DNA from 2 places in the uncultured Porticoccus sp. genome. Region 2 is predicted to be linked to the other one. Evidence: predicted binding sites of a transcription regulator. Region 2 holds the regulator's gene; the other holds the start of a gene.

Region 1 (4,380 bases), on a different contig from region 2:
TTGGGGATTTCCCCTCCATGCCTCATAGCGAGGCCATCATGCGCTATGGCAGCGATAAACCGGATTTGCGGATTCCCCTCGAACTGGTGGAAATCAAGGATCTGATGACAGAGGTGGATTTCAAGGTATTTTCCGGGCCGGCCAATGATCCAAAGGGCCGCGTTACGGCATTGAAAGTGCCGGGTGGCAACGAAATCAGTCGCAAGCAGATAGATGATTACACCAAGTTTGTTGGTATTTACGGTGCCCGGGGACTGGCCTATATCAAGGTCAATAACAGGGACGATCTGGAGGAAGGGCTGCAATCCCCCATCGTCAAGTTTCTGCCGTTGGACGTGCGTGCTGCCATACTCGATCGCACCGCTGCTGAAAATGGCGACCTGATTTTCTTTGGTGCAGATAACCACCGTGTTGTCACCGAAGCATTGGGTGCCCTGCGCTGTAAACTTGGTGCAGACCTGAATCTCTACACCTGTCAGTGGGCGCCGTTGTGGGTGGTCGACTTCCCGATGTTTGAAGAAGATGGAGAGGGCGGTTGGACCTCCCTGCATCATCCTTTTACCCGGCCGGCCTGCTCGGTGGAAACGCTCGAGGCCGACCCGGAAAAAGCCCTGTCGATTGCCTACGATATGGTGTTGAACGGCACGGAGCTCGGTGGTGGTTCGATTCGTATCCATAACCCCGATATGCAGCATGCGGTCTTTAAGGTGTTGGGTATCAGTGAAACAGAAGCGGATGAAAAATTCGGTTTCCTGATCGATGCCCTGAAGTTTGGTTGCCCCCCCCATGGCGGGTTGGCATTTGGTTTGGATCGACTGATCATGTTGATGACCGGTAGTCATTCGATTCGGGATGTGATCGCTTTCCCGAAAACCCAGACAGCGGCCTGTGTGATGACTGATGCGCCGGGTGGGGTTGATAATCGGCAATTGCGTGAACTGAATATTCGTTTGCGGGAGAAAAAACCGGCGGATAACTGATCTATTCCGCAGTGCGCTGACCGGCGCAACACGATAAAAAACGACTGTTGGTGAAACGACTACAGCTCGGAACGATGGGAGATTTTTGTTATGGCAGGTCACAGCAAATGGGCCAATATCAAGCACCGCAAGGCAGCGCAGGATGCCAAGCGCGGCAAGGTATTCACCAAACTGATTCGTGAGCTGGTTGTGGCTGCAAAATCCGGTGGACCTCTGCCGGAAGACAACCCCCGGCTCCGCGCCGCAGTGGACAAGGCGCTCGGTAATAACATGAAGCGCGACACGATTGATAAAGCCATTGCCAGGGGTGCGGGTGCCGGTGAAGGCGATAATTATGAAGAGGTGACCTACGAGGGTTACGGGGTCGGTGGTATCGCCGTGCTGGTGGACTGTATGACGGATAACCGCAATCGTACGGTTTCCGATGTGCGCCACGCCTTCACAAAGCGCGGTGGCAATCTGGGCACGGACGGATCGGTCGCCTACCTGTTTAAACGTACCGGTCAAATCAGTTATTCCGCCGGGGTTGATGAAAACCGGTTAATCGAAGTGGCCCTGGAAGCGGGCGCAGAAGATGTGGTGACCAATGACGACGGTTCCATGGATGTGCTCAGCGCATGGGAAGACTTCAGCGCAGTCAAAGAAGCCCTGTTGGATGCCGGTCTTGAGCCGGAAAACGCAGAGGTCACCATGCTGGCATCCATTACTGTTCCAGTTGACCTGGACGGTGCGGAGAAATTGCTGGCGCTGGTGGATCATCTGGAAGATCTGGACGATGTGCAGAATGTATATACCAATGCGGATATTCCCGCGTCGGTGATGGCTGAGCTCGGCTGATGATCGGTTGGGCCAGAGAGTAAACCCGGGTGTATCCCGATATTGTTAACAGAACGAGTAATCACAGGAGAGACAGGATGAAAGTACTTCAGAAAACTGACGAGTACACCATTTATCAAAAACGCTCAGGTCGCTATGCCGTTGAAGGCGCTGACAAGAAGATCATTAATGGTGACGAAAAAGTCAGCATTCTGATCGCTGCGGGTGTCGTCAAGCAGGCAGTTGCCAAACCCGCGCCCGTAGAAGAGCCAGCTGTTGACGAGGCCCCCGTTGAGGAAGCCCCGGCAGAAGCAGCTCCAGAAGAAGAGGCTGTGGCAGAGGAAGCGCCTGCTGATGAAACACCCGCAGAAGCAGCTCCCGCTGAATCGGCAGATGAGGAAACCAAATAAAAGTTGTTGTGTGAATGCAAAAAAGGCGGCTGGCAACAGCCGCCTTTTTTAGTGGGTACAGTGACGATGGAGCCGTTGGCTCTTGTTTTTTCAAGCGATTAGGATACTGTGACAATATACAGTATTTCGGGCGATTCCCATGACACTGATTCTCGGTATAGACCCGGGTTCGAGAAAGACCGGTTTTGGCCTTGTCAACGCCGTTGGTTCCCACGCCGAGTATGTTGCCAGTGGCATTATCCGCCTGCCGGATGGCGCGCTTCCGGAGCGTCTCAAAGTGATCTTTGAGAGTCTTTCCTGCATTATCGAAGAGCACCATCCTGAGACAATGGCCATTGAGGATGTTTTCTTTGCCCGTGATCCCAGGGCTGCGCTGAAGCTCGGGCAGGCCCGTGGCGCAGCCATTGTAGCGGGTGTTGCCGCGGGGTTGTCGGTGGCTGAGTATGCTGCGCGGTCAGTCAAGCAGTCGGTGGTTGGCAGTGGCGCGGCTGGCAAGGAGCAGGTGCAGCATATGGTCACACGACTGCTGAAGTTGCCTTCGGCACCCTCTGAGGATGCTGCAGACGCGCTTGCAGTGGCGCTCTGCCACGCGCAAACAATCCGTACCACGGCTGGATTGCCCCCCGATGTTCGTTATGCCAGGGGGCGGTATAAATAATATGGCGAGTCCTATAAAGAGAGGAATTGCGAGGTGATCGGAAGAATTCATGGCACATTATTGGAGCGCAAGGCACCGGAACTGCTAATTGATGTGCAGGGTGTCGGCTACGAAGTATTGGTGTCACTCAATACGTTTTTTGATTTACCGGTACCGGGGCAGACGGTGACTCTCCATACGCACTTTGTGGTGCGGGAGGATGTGCAGCAACTTTATGGTTTTGCCGATACTGTCGAGCGCGAGTTATTTCGCAGCCTGATCAGGGTCAGTGGCGTGGGGCCGAAAATGGCGCTGGCCATTTTATCCGGAATGACGGCGGCTGATTTTTCCCATTCAGTACAGCATAACGATACCGCGACCCTGGTGCGATTGCCCGGCGTCGGTAAAAAAACAGCCGAGCGTCTGATTGTGGAAATGCGGGATCGTCTCAGTCATTTTTCCACTGATTCGGCGGACTCCCCCGTCACTGGTCAGGCAGCACGACAAACCGATACGGTCAGGGAGGCCGAGAGTGCACTGATTGCACTGGGTTACAAGCCCCAGGAGGCGGCCCGGATGATAACGGCTGTAGCCAGTGAAGGGCAATCCAGTCAGGAATTGATTCGCCTTGCCCTGAAAAGCATGGTTAAAAGCTAGCCCGTGCAAGATATACTGCCCCCATGATTGAGAACGATCGCCTTATATTCCCAGAAGCTTCCGTCCAGGAGGAGCGCTTTGATCGTGCGATTCGTCCCCTGAGTCTGGCCGACTACGTCGGGCAGCAGGCGGTGCGTGAGCAGATGGAAATATTTATCGGTGCCGCGCGCAAGCGTGGTGAGCCACTGGACCACACACTGGTCTTTGGCCCCCCGGGTCTGGGCAAGACCACGCTGGCCCATATCATTGCCAACGAAATGGGTGTAGATCTGAAAACCACCTCCGGTCCAGTGCTGGAGAAAGCCGGTGATCTGGCGGCCCTGATGACCAACCTGGAGCCGGGGGATGTGTTGTTCATTGACGAGATTCATCGTCTGAGTCCCGTGGTGGAAGAGGTTATCTACCCGGCCATGGAAGACTACCAGCTGGATATCATGATCGGTGAAGGACCTGCGGCACGTTCCATCAAGCTGGACTTGCCTCCCTTTACCCTCGTTGGTGCAACGACCCGGGCGGGGTTACTCACGTCGCCGTTGCGCGATCGTTTTGGTATCGTACAGCGCCTCGAGTTTTACTCAGTGGATGAGTTGAGCACGATTGTCGCGCGCTCTGCGGATATTCTCGGCGTGGCCATGGGACAACAGGGCGCTATGGAGGTTGCCCGCCGAGCGAGGGGTACACCCAGAATAGCCAATCGCCTGTTGCGTCGGGTCAGGGACTACGCCGAGATCAAAGCAGATGGCAAGATCAGTGCGGAGGTAGCCGATCAGGCGTTGAATATGCTCAATGTGGATGCCAATGGTTTTGATCATATGGATCGACGGCTGATGTTAACCATCATGCAGAAGTTTGATGGGGGACCTGTGGGGGTGGACAGTCT
Region 2 (4,380 bases):
GCTGACCCGGGCCGAGGCTGATGGTGGTATGCGTCCCAATGAGCCATCGCTCACGGATATTCCCTGCCCCCAATGTGATCGGCCGATGATGATTCGCACGGGGACGACGGGGGTTTTCCTCGGCTGCTCCGGTTACAACCTGCCGCCTAAAGAGCGCTGCAAAGGCACTCTGAACCTTATTCCCGGAGATGAGGCAGTTAATGTCGACGAGGACGATGAGGCTGAATCAAGGCAGTTGATGCATCGTCATCGTTGCCCCCTCTGCAATACGGCAATGGATGCTTATTTGATTGATGAGGGTCGAAAACTGCACGTCTGTGGCAACAACCCCGACTGCGATGGCTTTGAAGTGGAAACCGGCGTTTTCAAGCTCAAGGGGTATGAAGGCCCGCTGATTGAGTGTGATAAATGCGGTAGCGATATGCAGCTCAAGTCGGGCCGTTTTGGCAAATATTTCGGTTGTACCAACGATGCCTGTAAGAACACCCGCAAGTTACTCCGGAGTGGTCAGCCCGCTCCCCCCAAGATGGATCCTGTACCCATGCCAGAGCTCACCTGCGAGAAAGTAACGGATCATTATATTCTCAGGGATGGCGCATCCGGTCTGTTTCTGGCGGCCAGTCAGTTTCCCCGGCATCGTGAAACCCGCGCGCCTTTGGTTGCCGAGTTGCTACCCCATACAAAAGAAATTGATCCGAAGTATCAGTTTCTCTTTGATGCTCCCGTCGCCGACCCCGATGGTATCCCCACGGTGATTCGCTTCAGTCGCAAAACTGGTGAGCAGTATGTCCAGTCTGAACAAGAGGGTAAACCCACTGGCTGGAAGGCGTTTTATGACCAGGGTGTCTGGCGGGCAAAGGATGACCGCAAGGGTAAGAAATAGAGGAGACTATCTGTGAATCCCTTTCTGCCGGCCGTCAATCAGAAGCTCTACTTCTGTGACTTGTTATTGCAGCAGGTTGACCGGAATCTGACTCATGTTGTCGGGCCAGCTGCAAACCTGCAGTTGGCGCTCTGCCAGTCAGCACTGTTCCAGCTCGAAGTCGCCTATCGTCTCTATCTGCGTGAGGTGGCGACTACTTATCGACATAGAGCTGCAGAGTCAATTTCATCTGTTGAGGGGCTGATTGCGGCGATGGAGTCCATTGATCAATCACCATCTGAGGCCGAGGAGTTGGCTAACCTGGAGGCAGATAAGGGGAGCTGGCTTGCCAACTTGCTGAATGCCCGAGATCGTCTGCTCGCGGTTCAGCCTCAGGAGGCGGCCAATGCTGCGTCACCCATTGCTGTGGTGCAAATTGAGCAGGGTGAAGACAGGGATGAGTTGAGTGTTGATTTGCTCAGCGGATGGTTGGAAGCCTTTCGGAGCCTGATTGAGCGTCATCGCGAGCACATGATTGAATGCTGACTGCCGTTGACTGAGCCGGCTTGGGAGCTAATTCTTGTTCTCGGGTTATTAATGCCGGACCCCCTCTGGTACAATGCAGGCATGTTGTTTTTGAAAACCCGATGGAATATTCAATGGCTATCTCCCTGTTTGAAATCGTAATTTTACCTGATGGAGATGTCGCTCTGCAGCGGACAGATGAAGAGGATGCGCCATTGATCAGAATCAGTTTTTCGGGAGAGGCCAAGGCGTTTCTTCAGGAGGCCAAGGTTGATGTCGCCAAAGCCATGATCGATGCCGGAATTGAGGTCTTTGAGGAGTTGGGTGCAGACAATTTTCAGATGGAAGAGGGCACCATGATCAAAAACCGGGTGCTTCACTGAGATCAGCCTGCCCATGACGGTCGTTTATCGTACAGTCGGCTCGACTCACTCTCAGGGCCTGTAGCTGGACAAATATTATTGGGGATTCGTCCGAATAACCCCGACCCCCAAGCCTTCAATGACAAAACTTTTTTCCCGCAAGTCGACCACAATGGGGAGCATCTCTTCGTTTTCCGGTTCGAGCAGTATCTCATGGCGTTTCAGGCTTTTACCCAGACGCTTGACAGTGACGTCGTCTTCAATACGTGCGACCACAATCTGGCCTTTCTGTGCCTGCCCCGTTTTGTGAACAGCCAGTAAATCACCGTCCATGATGCCGGCATTTTTCATGCTCATACCATGAACACGCAACAGGTAGTCCGCTCTAGGGTTAAACAGGTTGGCCCCGATGTCGAGATAGTCCTCAATGTTTTCTGCCGCAAGAACAGGATCCCCGGCAGCGACACGGCCAATCAACGGAAGGCCGGCGGGCTGCTCATCCAGCAGACGAATACCGCGGGATGCGCCTGAAATCATCTCGATCATTCCCTTGCGCGCCAGGGCCCTGAGATGCTCTTCAGCGGCGTTAGGAGACTTGAATCCCAGCTCGGTAGCAATCTCCGCTCTGGTGGGGGGGTAGCCTGTTTGACCAATATGTTGTTTGATCAGGTCCAGGATTTCCTGTTGTCGGGCAGTCAGTGATGTATTCGCCATTTTCTAACCTCGGGGCCTATGGGAATGTATTGCAGCAATCGACAGGTTATTGCCCATACTGCTGTAAATAAATATAGCCTGTAATTATTTACAGTATAAAGTTAAATTGATAGTGGGAAAAACTTTTTTCAACGTTATATTCTCAGGGTATCAGTAGGATTGCTGGCAAAGTGGATTATGGAAACACGATGACGGCGTTTTCTCGGACATTGGAGTAGCTTATGGAAGAAATCAAAATCCCCGAAGCCTGGCGTGTGCTGCGTATTCAGTCTGAGCTGGTGGATGGAATCGAGTCACTGTCAGGCATGGGCGGTGCGGTGTCTGTGTTCGGTAGTGCGCGCCTTCAGCCCGACTCCCGCTACTATCAGGAAGCCGTGGAACTTGGTGAGATTCTGGGAAAAGAGGGAGTGCCCATCATCACCGGTGGCGGACCCGGGGTGATGGAGGCAGCAAACAAGGGTTGTTATAGCACAGGCACGACTTCCGTGGGTTTGAATATTTCCCTGCCGTTGGAGCAGAACCACAATGCTTTTCAGGACGTATCGCTGGATTTCCGCTATTTTTTCGTGCGCAAGTTCATGTTTGTTAAACATGCCGTGGGGTTTGTCATATTTCCGGGAGGCTATGGCACCCTTGACGAATTATTTGAGGCTTTGACTCTGGTACAGACTAATAAAGTGCGGCCTTTTCCCATCGTTCTATTGGGGACCAGTTATTGGCAGGGCCTACTCGATTGGCTGAGGGAGACGATGTTGGAAAACGGCTGTGTCTCGGAAAGAGACTTACATTTATTTAGTCTGGTAGACGATGCCGAGAGTGCGGCAAAGATAATCCTGCAACATGCTCGCATGCTGCAGGCACAGGAGATCGCCGAATAATCCGGGCATCAAACAGTACTGCCGGTACCCTAAAAATCATCGAGCCCGTAAACGGTATCGGCATCAATGTCCGTCAATGGATCATTCCAGTTATCAGGGATAAAGATGTCATCTGGAAAGTGACTGTCTTCGTTGCTCAATTCATATGATGCCCGCCAATCTTCGGGTTGCTCAGCCGGTAGCAGTATCAATTGCTGCCAGGTTTCGAAGTCAATTTCACTGACCTCTCCGCCGACGTGCTGGATTTCTATGGAACCGCTGTGCTCGTCCAGAGCAACAACTTCGAAAATGTCATCCTGGGAGGCGTCCTCGTACCAGGCGCCAATGACTGGAACTTGTGAAGCCATGATTTAATCCTCCTCATTAGTTCATTGAACGTATCACCAACGGGAAAAAAGTGCACTGGCTACCGGGTGCATTTCTGACGAGTGGAATAGCCGGTAAACAGGGTGAAAGTTACTTTTTTATGAGCTTTTATTTAAATAAATGATGTAACTGCCTTTCCTGGAAGGAGATAATTTCTCTCATTGATCTGAAGTGATAATTCTTTAAGTGCTGAATGTCATAACAGGTTGTTTTTAAAATGAAAAATTCGTCTAATTTGTCAGAAGGTTGACAAGTCTCCGCAGCCTTCTTATTTTGCCCCCTGCTAACAAAGGTTTAAGACATGACGCTTGGTCCATTGATGCTCGACCTGGAAGGACTGGTGCTGACCCCGGAAGAACGAGTCCTGATTCTCAATCCATCAGTGGGCGGTATTATCTTTTTTTCCCGAAATTTTGTGAGTTACAGTCAGCTGGTTGCGCTGGTGGCAGACATTCGTGCAATAAGAGGTGACTTGTTACTCTGCGTCGATCAGGAAGGTGGGCGAGTGCAACGCTTTCGCGATGGGTTTACCCATTTGCCGCCGATGCAGATGCTGGGTGATTTATTGTTGAAGGAAGAGGGTGGTGAGTCACTGCTTCAGGATGCCGGTTGGCTGATGGCCTCTGAATTACTTGCCTGTGGGCTGGACTTCAGCTTTGCCCCGGTGCTGGAC

What was found. The regulator LexA, encoded in region 2, represses DNA repair genes until DNA is damaged. The targets are predictions, from matches to a motif close to ACTGTNTNTANANACAGT.
Region 1: ruvC (crossover junction endodeoxyribonuclease RuvC) is a predicted target of LexA. The motif match lies at 2,312-2,329, and genes of this name have one in related genera.

What each region holds. Positions count from the first base shown of each region.
Region 1 is NZ_CAXBHS010000001.1:384,589-388,968, forward strand. It holds gene aspS (aspartate--tRNA ligase) at 1-980, shown strand, start outside; gene AACZ64_RS01810 (YebC/PmpR family DNA-binding transcriptional regulator) at 1,071-1,817, shown strand; gene AACZ64_RS01815 (hypothetical protein) at 1,895-2,206, shown strand; gene ruvC (crossover junction endodeoxyribonuclease RuvC) at 2,346-2,864, shown strand; gene ruvA (Holliday junction branch migration protein RuvA) at 2,898-3,500, shown strand; gene ruvB (Holliday junction branch migration DNA helicase RuvB) at 3,524-4,380, shown strand, end outside.
Region 2 is NZ_CAXBHS010000012.1:46,565-50,944, reverse strand. It holds gene topA (type I DNA topoisomerase) at 1-883, shown strand, start outside; gene AACZ64_RS11255 (DUF6586 family protein) at 896-1,408, shown strand; gene AACZ64_RS11250 (hypothetical protein) at 1,522-1,770, shown strand; gene lexA (transcriptional repressor LexA) at 1,846-2,463, opposite strand; gene AACZ64_RS11240 (TIGR00730 family Rossman fold protein) at 2,685-3,341, shown strand; gene AACZ64_RS11235 (DUF6763 family protein) at 3,371-3,688, opposite strand; gene nagZ (beta-N-acetylhexosaminidase) at 4,009-4,380, shown strand, end outside.